Regions from separate parts of the Desulfitobacterium sp. PCE1 genome, predicted to be linked through region 4. Evidence: riboswitches for the same ligand, from Rfam matches in the RefSeq annotation. Region 4 holds a riboswitch; each other region holds the start of a gene.

Region 1 (3,886 bases), 430 kb from region 4:
GGGCTACGTGACCTTTCATCCTCCGGATGCTTTTGAACGATGGGCTGAGGGCCCTCCAGAACTCTTGGAATTAGGAGCCATTGAGGTTTCCCCAAAAGTTCGGGGTCTTGGAGTGGGAAAAAAACTGCTTGAAGTAGCTTTTTTAGATCCCACCATGGAGAATCATCTCGTCATAGCCACAGAATATTATTGGCACTGGGACCTGGAAAGGACAGGACTTCGGGTTTGGGAGTACCGTGAGGTGATGGATCGTCTTATGTCAAGCGCAGGTCTGCTCATAAGGGAGACAGATGACGACGAGATATGCTCCCATCCGGCCAATATGCTTACGGCACGCTATGGAAAAAACCTTTCTCAAAAGAGTATCGAGCATTTTGAAAGAATTTTGTTCTTGAATTCTGATCGGGGGTGATTGCCTTGCTGGAGATGAATCAAGACCCTTTAAGCCCGGTAATTAACGCTGTGCAGGGGATTTACGGGCGTAAAGACCAAGCCCATGATCTGGAACATGCCCTTCGGGTCAGAGAATGGGGAAAGAAGATTGGAATACAGGAGAGTGCTGATCTAGTGATTGTGGAGCTGGCAGCTATTCTTCATGATATCGGCCGCTCCGGAACTTTATCGAGAACTCATGCTGAAAGCGGATCGGCTTTGGCAGGTGGAATACTTCAAAAATGCGGTTACCCTGAAAACATTATCGAAGCCGTTAAAACAGCCGTTCTTTCCCACTCACGGGAAGGTTATGAACCGGAAACTTTGGAAGCGAAGATTCTTTATGATGCCGATAAATTGGACTTTGTAGGCCCTATAGGTATAGCAAGGCTTTTTGCGTGGGCAGGAAAAGAAGGAAAACCCTTTTTTGGGCCGGATTCCTGTGAATCCTTTTACCGTGAAAGAATTAGTCACTATCATAAGCATCTCTATACCGAGACAGCCCGGGTACTTTTCGAGCCCCTCTTTTTGTATTCCGAGAATTTTTGGTCCGAATTAGAAAAAATGAGACTTAAAAAGGACTAAGCTGGTTAAACTATGGATATATCTTCTTGGGAAAGGACGGTATATCCATTGCGTTGGTTGAAACGTATTTTAGTCATTCTCATTGTCCTTTTGGTTGCTAAAGGCTTATTTACTCCGGAACAGCCCCAAGCCTATATTTCCTCGCCACGAACCCAACTCTTATTAGAGGAAATTGAATGGCGGTCTGTTCAGATTAAACAAGCTGCACAGGATTTGCCCGGCAGTATCGAAGTGTTGCTGCGGAAGTTTTTTTCTGACGGAAAACCTGGATCTCAAGCGAAATCGGTTTAAATCCGGCAGGAAAAATATATTAAAACATCATTTTATTTGAAAATTTAACGATAAAATGATTTTGATTTTGTTAAATTGTTTTAATAAGGCAAAAGAGAGCGCAAAGCTCTCTTTTTTTGAGTTTGCTCCTTCTTTTCATTCATTATCAAAGAGAATCGTGAATATGAATAGGCAAAGGTTGTTTTAAAAATTGTTCATTTCGGTGTACAATAATCGATGTAATCTTCTTTGAGCTATGGTGCGCAATTCTAGTGCGTAAAATGACAGTCGAAGGCGGGCCTAAGAATCCGCTAAGGGCATACCGATGAAGTTCCTGGTGGTGGCTTTCGACGCCCAGTCGAGGGTTGCTGCTGGGAGTTAAGGATGAGGGGGATCTGCAATGGCATGCGGGCGATACCCTCTTCCGTGGAGGCCTAAGTTCGTGGCTGTTTTCTGGTTATGGCTTAGGGTATGAACCTGCATTAGGAAGGAACTTAGTGCAGTGTAGCCTGCCTTGAGGTGGAGAAGTTGGGAGGGCTGAAGGAACTTCTGTCTATTGGCCGATGGACTTAAGTTGCCTGAAATTCTTTTCTGCAAAAGAGGCTAGACTGTCACGGAGCGTTAAGGAAAACTTCTAGAGCGAAAACTAACGAGGATTAAAGTGCGTTCTTAGTGGCGATCAAGTGCTGGAGCTGGCAACATTCTAGACTGAGGGAAAAGGGAAACCGCCTAACAGGAAACTGAAGGAGCTCAGTGGGAAAACCTACTTGACCTATGGCGCAATATTTATTCGTTGGTGTCCTAAGGCTCAAAGGGCAACACCTCTCGTAAGAGAGGTGTTTTTTGTATAGTATACTTCATGTGCACAGAAAAAAAGCTGTTGAATAGATATAAATAACATCAGTTTCCAAGATTATAGGCTTTTGCCATTATTTACGTGGAGGAATAAGGAAATTTTCGGCGAATACTACATAAGAAATGTGGGCTGAATCTAAACCATATGTTTAGAGCGGGGGACTATCTTTTGGGGTGAATCGCAGTCATGCGTAGGGCTTACACCTTGTTGCCCGAATCCGTCAACTAACCTCGTAAGCGACGAAAGGTGGAAAATTCATGGACTCTTCCTCTAAGAGGGGGTGGATTGCCAGTGTGGTGTTGTCCGGCACCTTATTGGTTAGCAGCCTCCCGGGAACCTATGTGCCGGGAAATGCTGCTGAGCTTGTTACAGGTTCAGAATCTATTCTCTTAAGGAATGCTTCATCGTTTAAGGCACAAATGGTCTCCAGTACATTACTATCCGATATCATCCAAGTAGAGAAAGAGGATATGATCCTGCAGCCTAGGCTAGCAGCGACCTTAGCTTTTTCTTCAGAGCCTATAGTAGCCGATACAGATAACCAAAAGGAATCACTGCAATTTTCAAAGGCGGAGAGTGAAGATACCGTCACGACACCTGAGGAAATGACGATAACGGCCTTAAGAGATCAGGTCTCGAAACAGGCCGCAGCGGCTCCCTCCCAGGAAATCTCTCGTGGCGGCAGTTCCAAAGCTGAGGAGATTGTCAGCAATGCCCAAAGACTTATCGGTATCCCCTATGTGTTTGGAGGAACTACTCCAAATGGTTTTGATTGTTCCGGCTTTACCCAATACGTCTTTGAGGGGTCGGAGATCGACTTGCCACGAACCTCATATTCACAATATGAAATTGGAACAGCCGTCAAGAAAGATGAGCTTCAGATTGGGGATTTGGTATTCTTCTCTACCTATGATAGCGGGGCATCTCATGTGGGAATCTACATAGGTGGTGGAAGCTTTATCCATGCCTCCAGCACCGGCATTAAGACCACAGGCTTATCGGATAGTTATTACGCCGGTCGTTACCTTGGAGCCAGGAGAGTTTTTTAATTCATGGTCTTGTTATAGGGACAAAAGAAGTATCGCATAACTGCTTTCTTTAAAGTAGTTTGCGATACTTCTTTTTACTCTAAGGACCATCTTTTCGGATCTGAACTAAATTACCAACCGATTGGTAATTTAGCTTTAATAAGGTAGCCAAGGCACCAGTCTATAACTCTTGCATTCCCCTCCCGGTTCCGCCGGTGTCCGATTATGGATATAGAGGTCGGTCTTTCCGCATTGTTTCGTCCGCTTATAATAGCATTGACGGCATAGTTCGACACGGTAATTAAGAATCATGGTTTTCCTCCTTATGAGGGTTGAAATGTTCATATACCGCGAGAGCTGCCGGGGAAGGAAGACCGGATTTTTGAAGTTCCTCCACAGTGGCTAGGCGGATAGTATCCATGGATTTAAAATATCTCAAGAGCTGTTGCCTTCTCTTGGGACCGACACCCGGTATTCCATCCAACTCGGAAAGGGTCATGCTTTTAGCCCGTTGTTGCCGATGGAAAGTAATAGCGAATCGATGGACTTCATTTTGAATCCGTTCCATCAAACGAAAACCGGCTGAACGGCGATCCAAGGAATGGATTCGGCCAGCGGAGTCGATTAAAGCCGAAGTTTGATGCTTGTCGTTTTTGACCATGCCGGCAACAGGAATCGCGGCCTTTAAGTTGCGGAGAGCATCCAGGGCTGCATT
Region 2 (3,886 bases), 1.5 Mb from region 4:
GGCTCTTCCAAAGTCATTAGCAATCTGGCCAGGGTGGTTTTTCCCGAGCCGCTGGGTCCAATCAAGGCTACTTTCTCCCCTGGCGCAATATCCAAATCAATTTCTTTTAGAACCTGCAAATCTCCATAAGTTTTGGAGATTTTTTCGTAGTGCACTACAGGTTGTTTAACTTTTTTCCCGGCCTTGGACCGATGATTTACAGTGTCCTCCGGTGTATTCTCTAACAATTTTAATTGGGCACTCATCCTATTCCCCCTTAGCGAACGCTTTTAGTCATTCTCATCTCCAAACGATGAATCATTAGTGAACAGGGATAACTTAGCAATAAGAACAAAAATCCTACAATTGTAAACCCCTCCAGATACCGAAAGGAATGGGAACCGATAATTTTGGCTGTCTGCAAAATTTCCACCAAGGTAATGGCCGAAAGAAGGGGTGTCTCTTTAAACATGGTGATCAAATAATTTCCCATCACCGGGATGACCAGCGGCACCGCCTGAGGAATGATAATCTTGGACCATACTTGCCAGGGGCTGAAGTTGAGAGCTTTGGCCGCCTCCCATTGCCCCTGAGGTACCGCTTCAATTCCCGAGCGGTAGACTTCGGAAAGATAGGTGCTGTAGTGAATCCCTAAGCCAATGATCCCGGCAGTGAGGGGACTCAGGGACAGCCCGGCTTGGGGCAGCACATAGAAAATAAAATAGAGTTGAACCAACAAAGGGGTGCTGCGGATAAACTCGACAAAACCTTTTGAGCCGTAAGCAACGGGTTTCAAGGAAGATCGCCCGCCAATGGTGAGAAACATCCCTAAAAACAAGGCTAGAAAAAATCCGGCAAAGGTGGCGATCACGGTAATCTTGAGTGCCGCAAATATCTCCGGGAAAATTTTGAGGGCAAAATCCCAATTCCACATTTTAATACCTCCCTACGGTCAGCCTGGTTTCTATCCAGCGAATCCCCCGTGTCAAAGGCCAGGCAATCAGGAAGTAGATTACAAGCAGCAAGCTGTAAATTAAAGTCGTCTCCATGGTGGAAGCATTGAGCACGGATGCCTGATAGGTCAAGTCGGCTAAGGTAATTAAGGAGACCAGGGAAGTACTTTTCAGCAGCTCAATCTGCAGATTGCCAAACCCCGGCAGCATCATGACAAAAGCCTGAGGCAGGATAACGCACCGCAGGCGTTGCCAGGGACTAAAGTTTAAGGCGATTCCTGCCTCCGTCTGCCCTTTGGGAACCGCCAAAATAGCACTGCGCACCACTTCGGAACCATAGGCCCCACAGTTTAACCCTAAGGTCAGGACACCGGCCGCCAAGGGAGGCAAGCTGATACCTAAAATAGGTAAAGCAAAGTAGATCCAGAAAAGCTGAACAAGGAGAGAAGTGCCCCGGAAGGCTTCTACATAGACCGCCGTCAGAAATCGGATCAGCGGATAGTTGGACAATCGGCCGAACCCTGCCAGGAAAGCCAGTACAAAAGCAAGGAGCGTTGCCAAAAGAGTGATGGTGAGGGTTATTTCCAGCCCTTTTAACAGTGCCGGTAAGAGGTCTAAGATGGCCAAGGTCATCACTTCCTACTTAATAATGTCTTCTACAGTCGCGTCCCCTGGAAGCTCTTGCTCTGTAAAGCCAAAGGATTCAAGGATCTTCTGCAGTTCACCGGATTCTTTCAGCTTTTGCAATTCGGCATTGAAAGCCTTCCGAAAATCACTGTCTTCATGACGGAATGCGGTTGCTCCATAACCCTTGACATTTTTACCATTGATAACCGGCTGAGTGAAGTCCATAACCCGCTCCAGATTGGGATCAGCGGCTGTATCCAAGGTAGCCTGAACGGAGGGGCCGGTGGCGGTAATCACATCTGCCCGCCCGGCTTGCAATGCCGCCAAAGCAGCCGGCATATCCGGAACAGTCACAATTCTATCCTTGGGGACACCACTGGCCACCAGGTAATCATACTCAATGGCCCCTCCAGGTAAAGCGACTTTAGCTGTTCCATGCTTGGCGATATCTTCATAGCTATGTAAGTTGAGAGGATTTCCCTTTTTGACGGCGATGGCTTCCCCAATACTGTATTCGGGATTGGCAAAGGACACCTGTTCAGCCCGTTCAGGAGTAATAAACATTCCGGCGGTAACCATGTCGAAACGTTTGGCCTGGAGACCGGGAATCAAAGAAGCAAATTCCGTAAGCTCCCCCTGCATTTCATTAATCCCCAGCTCTTTTAAGATGGCCCGGGCGATTTCAACCGCTTCACCGGTGAGTTTTCCGTCGGCAGTTTTGTAGGCGTAAGGTTTTTCATTAGCAAAGCCAACGGTGACGGCCCCTTTCTCCTTAGCCTTCTCCAGGGTACTCATCCCGCCATCGTTTGTCTTGGTGGAGCCACACCCTCCCAAGGCAAAGACACTAAAGGCCAGCATCCCCACCAGCAGAGTCTTGAGCAGTGGTAACTTTTTCATTCAACTTCCTCCTTTTTTACCGGCTGAAATCCGCAAAAAGGCATAGAAAAAGGGCCTGAACAGGCCCAAGAAGAAGCAGCGCATAACATTGGCTATTGATTTAGCATAAAAAACACTAAAACGGTTCACACGCTTACGAGGTTAGCTGCCGGGTTCGGAATGATACCTTTCCGTCACTTCAAGAAGTTTAACTCCTAAAAAGTGATTCACCCCCATTATGGTTCCCCCGTTTTCCTTTTTGGGAAATTCAGCCTTGACTACAAACATTCAGTTCGCAATCTGACAACTTTTTATTTTATTATAAGTTGTTACAACTCAATGTTAACACCTGAATTGGCAGATTGCAATAAAAAATTTGCTTGTTTTCCATTTTCTTCAGCTATTCAGCCATCTCTTCAAAGCGAATTTATTGACCTCTCTATTTATATCGGCAAGACTGGTGGTCAAGGGAATCTCCTTGGGACAGGCCCGTACACAGTTTTGGGCGTTGCCGCAGTCGGTGATCCCTCCATCACCCATGAGAGCGGATAGACGAATATGCTTATGCATAGCTCCTGAGGGATGAGTATTGAAAAGGCGAGCCTGGGAAACGGCGGCCGGACCAATAAATCGGGAACGGGAATTAACCTGAGGGCAGGATTCCATGCAGCATCCACAGGTCATGCATTTGGAAAGCTCGTACGCCCATAGTCTATCTACTTCAGCCATACGGGGTCCGGGACCCAGATCATAGGTCCCGTCGATATCAATCCAGGCATGGACCCTCTTTAAATTCACAAACATCATGGTTCTATCCACCATAAGATCCCGGAGGATGGGGAATTTCCGGAGTGGCTCCAGGACAATGGGCTGCTCCAAATGATCCACCAAGGCTGAGCAGGCCTGCCTGGCTTGGCCGTTAATATTCATGGTACAGGCACCGCAGACTTCTTCAAGACAGTTGCATTCCCAAACCACGGGATTGGTCGCTTTTCCCTGGGCATTGACGGGGTTCTTTTGAATTTCCATCAAGCAGGAAATGATATTCATTTTGGGACTATAAACTACTGCAAACTCTTCCCAGAAGGCAGGTTGATCCGGAGCATTTTGGCGACGGACTTTTAAACGAACAATCTTTTGCCCTGACATGAATATCCCTCCTATTTCTCTACATCATAACGCCGCTGTCTCGGCGTGATGAGTGATACATCCACAGGTTCATAACTGAACCGCGGACCCTCAGGTGTGTAGGTGGCAATGGTGGTCTTCAGCCAATTCGCATCATCCCGCTCCGGATAGTCGGGCTTATAATGGGCTCCTCGGCTTTCATTGCGATTAAGGGCCCCCAGGGTAATGACACGGGCCAGCTCCAGCATATTCCAAAGCTGCCGGATAAAGAGGGCTGTCTGATTGCTCCAATGGACATCATCAATGAGTTTGATCCTCTGCCA
Region 3 (3,886 bases), 890 kb from region 4:
GTGCTTCCGCAGCCAGTTTTGCTTGGTGGTCAAGCTCTGCTAGTTCGATTTGAATCCCCAGAAGCTCTGCCATCCCAATAGCTAAGCGAATAAGATCCGATGAAAGCTGTCCATCCTTTGTCTCATACAGTTTCATGGTTCCCACCACTTCACCCTGACACTTCAGAGGTACGATGACAGCCGCCGCTAGTGGACAATCACAGATGTTCTGTCTAGGGCAGTTCAGTTCTTTTTGAGTTCGTACTATCTTATAAACTCCGGATTGGATCACATCTCGTGTCGCCCGGGTAAGAATTTTATCTCCCGGATGATGCTGATCACATCCCACACCTAAATAGGCTAGTTGCTTTTCACGGTCCGTGATCGAAACAGCTGCGACCTGCCCGATCTCTTGAATGATTTTGGCGATGTATTCTGCATTTTGCTCATTAAGCCCTCGGCGTAAATAAGGAAGAGTCTGGTTAGCTATTTTGAAGCTGAGTTCCGCATTCCGCTCTGTAGCTTGCCGCGCAGCTTTTTTATATTCAAGATTTAGATGATACAAAAGAAAAAGTGTGTTGCCTATTAAAAATGGAATTAACAGCTTCATCTGGCTTGTTACTAAGACCAGCATTAATTCCACGCCAAGTATAACTAAGCTTTGAAAGATCATCTATCATCCCTCATGTCCTCTAGAATTCATAGAGTGTTTCGACAGATGGACGGTCACTTCCTGTATTCTAGCGAAGGATTTCCTGAAGTTTTTCTTTACCTTGTTCAGATCCTACCACCAGCAGGATATCTCCATCGTCCAGAACAAACTCAGCCCCTGGAGAAAATTGTTCAATACCCTCTCTAACTACAGCCACGACCGTCAAACCGGTTTTTTCCCTCAATTTTAAATCGCTTAAGGTTTTCCCTTTGGCACCGGAACCTTTGGCGATTTCAATTTCGGCTACATCCATCCAGCGGCTTGCCAAGCGATCCGTATAGTTTACAATTTTTGTGAGATGTGCGTCAATTTTTTGATCAATCTCACGCCTCTGCTCCATTAATTTCTTCAACTCATCAAAATAGACCTGAATCTCTGCTTTCTGATCAAAACCTCTCATAAACTTTTCCGCCATGCTTTTGGAGATCACCGTAATCCCTACCCCTTGACTTACCATGACTACACCCATGGTTTGGAGGATAGCAATAGAGCGCCGGATGGTCTCCGGAGATACATTATAACGACCCGCTAAAGTCGAGCGTCCATGTATTTTTTCCCCTTCGCGGTACTCTCCCATAACGATAGAATGAGCAATATCTATCGCAATTTCTTGATAACGTGCATTATATTCCATCGGGTTCCTCTCCTTGATCTATTTATAATAATTTTTTTAACTACATGAAATAATAAACTATAATTCCTTACAAATTAACTCTAGATAACATAAACATATGGTGGAAAAATTGTGTACAAAAAATACAATTGACTACTACCAACCCACATGATACTATTAAGTTGTTAGTTATGCAACTTTATATGGGCTTAATTTCCCAAGAGGAAAACGGGGGAACCAATTTAGGGGTGAATCGTTTCAAACGTAGAGCATGTTTCAGCTCGAACCCGTCAGCTAACCTCGTAAGCATTGAGACACATATGGGCGTAAACACCTGCTTATGTAGTAAGCTTTTCTTGGGAACCGTGACGGTTTTTTTTTGTTCTAAGGACTTATTCTTTTATATTCGCAAATAGAGGAGGGCAATCATTATGGCAGTAGAATTTCTCCCCCCTAACCCAAGACAGGCTTCACAAGCAAGGGCTTTGGAATTAAAACAAAAGGCTCAATCTTACAACAAGTGCAAGGAAACGATTCCCTGCGGTCTCGCTTTAAGCGAAGAATATAATGAAAACCGAGACTTTATACTGGATCAGTTAGATGCCGGCCTGGAGCATTGGCAGGATTGGAAGTGGCAGCTTAAGAACCGTATTCAGGATGCTGAGAACTTGAGTACCCTGCTTCCCCTGACCCCGAAGCAAAGACATGAAATCGACGAGGTGGGTAAAATCTATCGCTGGGCAGTTTCACCCTATTATTTAAGCCTTATCGATAAAGATGATCCTCGGGATCCCATCCGTCTACAAAGTCTCCCCTCTATGGAAGAGATCCTCGATGATTCCGGGGAAGTCGATCCTATGGGAGAAGAGTATACATCCCCTGCTCCGAGTATCACTCGTCGTTACCCAGATCGTCTCATAATTAATGTAACCAATCTGTGTGCTATGTATTGCAGGCACTGCCAACGCCGGCGGAATATCGGGGAAATTGACCTCCATGAAACCCGTGCTAATCTGGAGGCGGCTTTAGATTATGTACGCTCCAATCCAGAGATCCGGGACGTGCTGGTCACCGGTGGCGATGCACTCCTCCTCAGTGATCAAATGCTGGATTGGCTATTAGGAGAATTGCACGAAATTAAACATGTGGAAATCAAACGCATTGGCACCCGGGTCCCTGTCACTCTGCCCATGCGCATTACTGATGAGCTCTGTGCTGTTCTTGAAAAATACCCACCCCTTTATATCAATACTCAATTCAATCATCCCAAAGAGGTGACCGAGGAGACCAAGAAAGCTGCCGATCGCTTGATTAAAGCGGGAGTTATCTTGGGTAACCAAGCAGTTCTTCTCAAAGGAATCAATGACCGACCGGAGATTATGAAGCGCCTTAACCAAGAGCTACTGAAAATTCGCGTTCGTCCCTACTACATCTTCCATGCCAAAAATGTTAAGGGCACGAGCCACTTTATTCCCCGTATTCAAGACGGGTTAAAGATAATGGAAAACTTACGCGGCTACACCTCCGGTTTGGCCATTCCAACTTATATTATTAATGCCCCGGGAGGCGGTGGCAAAACCCCCATCCTACCACAGTACCTTATTTCCCTTAACGATGATGAAGCGGTAATAAGAACCTGGGAAGGTAAGGTTGTGCATTATCCTAATCATTAACTATCTTATGAGGTCGTTTCACTCTGAGTGAATGATAAACCCCAATAAATTATATAGGGAGGAATCGGTATGAAATCACAAAAACTAACCTCTGACCCAGTCTATCAGGCCATCCTCCAGACTCACACCAACAGCCTTAAACGCTATCTCTCCTTAGCTCCTACCCTTAAAACTCCTCCTCAACAGAATAAAAATGCGTCCAATCTGAACCGGTACTATCAATGCGTAGCGAGTCATTCCAGATCATTCGAGAAAGGTTAATACACTCATCCAAAGTCAAAAGTTTCTCCCTAAACTATATTTACGGCTAGCTCCTCTTTATTATTGAAATGGTGTTAGCCGTTTTTATTATCTCTCTTTTTCCCTTGCCATGTTCCCCTACTCTCCAGTTCCTGGTCGATAGCATTAAGAATTTCCCATTTTTTAAGACTCCAAAGGGGTGCTATCAAATCCTTTCGGGGAGCATCCCCGGTCAAGCGGTGAATGACCATCTGAGCGGGCAATCTTTCCAGAGTATCGCAAATTAGATGGACATACTCATCCTGTGAAAGCAAAGGAAAAGGGTTCTCCTCATAAATTTTAGCCAGGGGTGTCCCCCTTAACACATGCAAAAGATGCAGTTTAAGTCCCTGCACATCGAGTTTGGCTAAGGTTTGAGCTGAGCTAAGCATATCCTCAAGGGTTTCCCCCGGCAGCCCATAAATCAAATGAGCACAGACTCTTATCTTTCTTTGGCGGAGCTTATCTAAGCCTTGAAGAAAATCCTCAAAAGTGTGTCCTCTCCCCACCCATTCCATGGTCCGGTCATGAATGCTTTGCAGGCCTAACTCCACCCAGAGATACGTTCGTTGATTGAGCTCTTCTAGATAGTCCAGCACCTCGGCCGGTAGACAATCCGGACGAGTGGCA
Region 4 (3,886 bases):
ATCGAATTCACAAAAATAAACCCCTTGCCAACGGCCTAAAAGCAATCTTCCCTCTTTGATTATGACAGTCTGAGAGCTTCCCATCAGGCTGGCTTTCAAATGGGCTGCCGAATTCCCTTCCCCGTGCTTATCCTGGGCTATATCCCAAGGGCAGATCTCATCCAGGCGCCTCAGAATATCCCGGGAAACATCGGGATCCGCATTCTCATTAATCGTGATTCCCGCCGTAGTATGAGGACAATAGATAATCGCTGCGCCATCCTTAATCTGGGAATTCTGCAAAAATCCTTCTATTAAAAAAGTAATATCAATCCATTGATTCCTTTTTTGGGTCTCCAGTCTTAACGTATGTATCATGTCTTTCTCTCCCCTTACCATTTCCGATCTCCTCAAATTCTTCACGTTGAGTGTATTCCCGTCTTACTACCCTGGTCATTTCCTTTTGGTGTTTTTCGCAATAGATTTTCCAAGCAAATTTCTCAGGACGATTCAGACAATATCGGGCCATTCGTTCGTTTACAGCCTTTTGGCAAATACTGCAACGAATATCCCCATACTTCGGTCTATGCTGCATTCTTTCTCTACGCTGGCGTGCAGCATACTCATTGCGAATCCCCAGCTCCGTCACATTGATTCTTTCAATCCTCTCTATAATCTGCAGAATTTCCTCATCACTGAGTACGACAGGCTGATTCTGGGTCAGTTTAATGATTGAGGCCAGAAGATCAATATCATAAAAGACCACACTTGAAAAAACCTTCAGGTTACAACGCCGGTTAAAGGTCACATAAGAAAAGACCGGGATTGTTTCATCAAGCCCCGCCAACTCTTGCAGCACTTTAATCCGGACCTGATTCCCCAGAATAGGATTAGGGAAAGGTTTCACCCTCCAGGTAATCGACTGATACCACTTGGGGTCCTCTTCTTCCCCTACAATCAGCCCCGACAAATTATTGACCTCCAAGAGAAAGATTCCATAAGGAGATATCAGAAGGTGATCAATCTGCTGAAAGCCACCCTTTGTTTTTAACAGGAGATTGCTCAGACGACGAAAGCATCTTGGCAAATGAGTAAGCTCCACTTCAAGCTTGTATTCCCCGATCTCATGTTTACGTTGCTTCTTGCTCCGTAAGGAGTCTCTTCTCCTTACCGAGTTATAAGAGTAATAATTGGTCTTATACTTTTTCCCTTGCCAGGTCTCCCGAGCAGTTTTCAGTTCAGGAGTAATTTTTTTCACTTCTTTTTCCCGTTTCCAAAAGAACAAGGCTATCCCCCTAGTCATTAGTCCTCTGCTATCGGCTTAGAGCATGCCACTATTTTACCATATTCCAGAATGAATAACTAACAGCTAAACCCTTTCATCCAAGATTTGTCATGGAATTTCCACGTATTTCATAAAGTATTAATGAAGGAACTTTAGAACTTAATGTCGAATCAGAATAAAATATGTGCATTGTATAATTAAAGCCTAATCTAGGGTATCCTGGAACGGGGGACTACATTTCTGGGGTGAATCGCACAACCTGTGCGTAGGGCTTACACTTTCGCCCGAATCCGTCAACTAACCCCGTAGGCTAAGAAAGGTGTCTGAGCATGCATTTTAAGGAAAGCTTGTCTCAATTCAAGGCCTCTGCATCCGATCAAGTTCAAAGAATAGCAAAAAACGTTTCTTGGAAATCACCTCGTGTTCTTGGTTCTTTAACTGTAACCCTTGTCCTGACCGGTGGATTAGGATTCTATTTTCTAACCACGACCACCGCAGCTGCTGTGACGATCAACGGCCAGCAAGTGGGCTATGTGGCAGATTCCCATAGCGGACAAACCCTTGTGGATACATTCCTCCAGGAAAAAGGGGAACCCTATGGTGTCGTTGCCAAGACACGGGACCAGATCAACTATGAACATGTCAGAATCAAAAATACCGCCTATAAAGCCTCAGAGATCAAGGAAGAAAATTTAGCCAACTCTTTGAGCTATTATCTGGAAGGCTACAAAATTCATGTTAATGAAACACCCATAGCCTATTTACCCAGTAAAGAAGAAGCAGACACATTGCTTAAAGAATACGAAGAGTACTATTCCAAATCCAGCGATGAGAACCAAATTACTTCCGTCAGCTTTTTAGAAGAAGTAAAGATTGAAAAAGTTTCTATCCAACCCGAGCAAATGGCTTCCCTTGAGTTAGCCTATGAAAAGCTCATCGAAGGTCAGGTCACCACAAAAGAGTATACTGTAGAGGAAAACGACTCCTGGTGGTTGATTGCCCGCAAAAACAATATGCTGACCGCCGAAGTTCTTGCCGGGAATCCCGGGGCAACTGAAGACACCATGATCAAGCCGGGAGAAGTGATTAAACTTGTTACTGTTGAACCTTATCTGACAGTCGTGAGCCAGGGTACATATTCCGGTCAGGAAATCATTCCCTATGATGTGGTCACCAAAACCGATTATAAACTCAATCCAGGCCAAACTAAAGTTATTACAAAAGGCAGCAATGGTTCAAAAATCGTTACCTATTCTTACGAGCAAAGAAATGGTGTAGAGGTAGCCAAAAAAGTTCTTGATGAGAAGATTGTTGAGAAACCCGTTGATGAAGTAGTCTCTAAAGGGCCTAACAAACAAACCGTCAATGTAGCCTATACCGCCTCGCGGGGTAGCGCCGATGGTTCTTCTATCGTCGATCGCGCTCTCGGTTTTCAAGGAACCAAGTATGTTTTCGGAGGCACTTCCACCAGTGGTTTTGACTGCTCCGGCTTTACCAAGTACATCTATTCAGGTTCCGGAATTTCCCTTCCGCGAACTTCCTACGATCAATTCAATTCAGGTTCAGCCGTGAGTAAGGATAATCTACAAGCGGGAGATTTAGTCTTCTTCAGCACCTATGCTGCCGGAGCATCTCATGTAGGCATCTACGTCGGTGACGGTAAGTTTGTTCATGCTTCCAATCCCGGCAGTGGGGTTAAGGTTTCAGGAGTAAGCGATAGCTTCTATGGTCCCCGCTATCTTGGGGCACGCCGATACTAAACTGTATAACAAAACCGTATATACATTAAATTTTTTAATCACCAGGGGCTGTCATGTAAGACAAGCCCCTGGCTTAATTAATCACACTTCCGTGTTGCTCAGGCGGCACCGGCAAAGGATGAAAGGTGTAGCTTTGCTTCGTGCCGGTCTTATTCCCAATCGCAATGTTTGCGATTTTGAGAGAAAAAAACACCTTCCTATTTTACATAGGGAAGGTGTTTTTTCTCTGCAAGAGAGTGGTTCTAATGAGCCTTTTTAGTAGAATAGAACAACCCACCTACTGCCATAATCACTGCAAAGAGGATCAGGTAGTACGCAACTGCCCAACCATGGGCATAAACAGCGGCAATCACCATAAAGATGCAGGCGCAGATCGCCAGGATGGGCATAACAAACCGTTTAAACCCGCCTAAGGTTTGTTCTTTTATCATTATCATTGCGAAGATGGGAATATACATAGCGTATAGTGTGACAATAGGGAGCTCCGAACTGTCAAAACTAAAAGGGCCAAACCAAGGTACAGGCACCAGATTGGCACCAAAGAAATACAGCAGCCACCCTCCGGAGAATAAAAGCCCTAAGATAGCGGAGTTGGTTGGCATATTGGTGTTGGCATCGATGTTCTTATAGACATCGGGGTGAGGGCCAAGATCTCTGGCTGCTAAGGAGTAGAACCCCCGGGTACATCCGAGCATTAATCCATTAAGAGTTCCCAAGCAGGAGATCACAACAAAAACAAAGAGTATGGACCCGCCGAGATTGGAAAAGACTGTGGAGAAAGCAATCTTAGCTCCGGTCTCTCCCCCTTGCATGATAACGCTGTTCTCCACGGCACCAGCTAGTCCGGTGTAATATAAAATAT

What was found. Region 4 has a riboswitch for cyclic di-AMP ahead of DESPCE1_RS0110300 (NlpC/P60 family protein). Riboswitches for the same ligand answer to the same signal wherever they lie in the genome.
Region 1: another riboswitch for cyclic di-AMP. It lies ahead of DESPCE1_RS0112485 (C40 family peptidase); the one in region 4 lies ahead of DESPCE1_RS0110300 (NlpC/P60 family protein).
Region 2: another riboswitch for cyclic di-AMP. It lies ahead of ehuB (ectoine/hydroxyectoine ABC transporter substrate-binding protein EhuB); the one in region 4 lies ahead of DESPCE1_RS0110300 (NlpC/P60 family protein).
Region 3: another riboswitch for cyclic di-AMP. It lies ahead of eam (glutamate 2,3-aminomutase); the one in region 4 lies ahead of DESPCE1_RS0110300 (NlpC/P60 family protein).

The regions. Positions count from the first base shown of each region.
Region 1 covers NZ_KB913023.1:2,506,262-2,510,147, reverse strand. The annotation lists gene DESPCE1_RS0112500 (GNAT family N-acetyltransferase) at 1-412, shown strand, start outside; gene DESPCE1_RS0112495 (HD domain-containing protein) at 418-1,017, shown strand; gene DESPCE1_RS0112490 (hypothetical protein) at 1,066-1,308, shown strand; cyclic di-AMP (ydaO/yuaA leader) riboswitch at 2,261-2,397, shown strand; gene DESPCE1_RS0112485 (C40 family peptidase) at 2,401-3,192, shown strand; gene DESPCE1_RS23330 (hypothetical protein) at 3,328-3,483, opposite strand; gene uvrC (excinuclease ABC subunit UvrC) at 3,473-3,886, opposite strand, start outside.
Region 2 covers NZ_KB913023.1:599,088-602,973, reverse strand. The annotation lists gene ehuA (ectoine/hydroxyectoine ABC transporter ATP-binding protein EhuA) at 1-245, opposite strand, end outside; gene ehuD (ectoine/hydroxyectoine ABC transporter permease subunit EhuD) at 257-913, opposite strand; gene ehuC (ectoine/hydroxyectoine ABC transporter permease subunit EhuC) at 915-1,565, opposite strand; gene ehuB (ectoine/hydroxyectoine ABC transporter substrate-binding protein EhuB) at 1,572-2,456, opposite strand; cyclic di-AMP (ydaO/yuaA leader) riboswitch at 2,573-2,719, opposite strand; gene sdhB (succinate dehydrogenase iron-sulfur subunit) at 2,832-3,584, opposite strand; gene sdhA (succinate dehydrogenase flavoprotein subunit) at 3,596-3,886, opposite strand, start outside.
Region 3 covers NZ_KB913023.1:1,185,857-1,189,742, reverse strand. The annotation lists gene DESPCE1_RS0105865 (histidine kinase) at 1-652, opposite strand, end outside; gene DESPCE1_RS0105860 (TrkA C-terminal domain-containing protein) at 720-1,325, opposite strand; cyclic di-AMP (ydaO/yuaA leader) riboswitch at 1,501-1,627, shown strand; gene eam (glutamate 2,3-aminomutase) at 1,736-2,977, shown strand; gene DESPCE1_RS0105850 (hypothetical protein) at 3,047-3,238, shown strand; gene DESPCE1_RS0105845 (TIGR01212 family radical SAM protein) at 3,313-3,886, opposite strand, start outside.
Region 4 covers NZ_KB913023.1:2,074,058-2,077,943, reverse strand. The annotation lists gene DESPCE1_RS0110310 (secondary thiamine-phosphate synthase enzyme YjbQ) at 1-357, opposite strand, end outside; gene DESPCE1_RS0110305 (nuclease-related domain-containing protein) at 308-1,264, opposite strand; cyclic di-AMP (ydaO/yuaA leader) riboswitch at 1,456-1,591, shown strand; gene DESPCE1_RS0110300 (NlpC/P60 family protein) at 1,594-3,024, shown strand; gene DESPCE1_RS0110290 (APC family permease) at 3,267-3,886, opposite strand, start outside.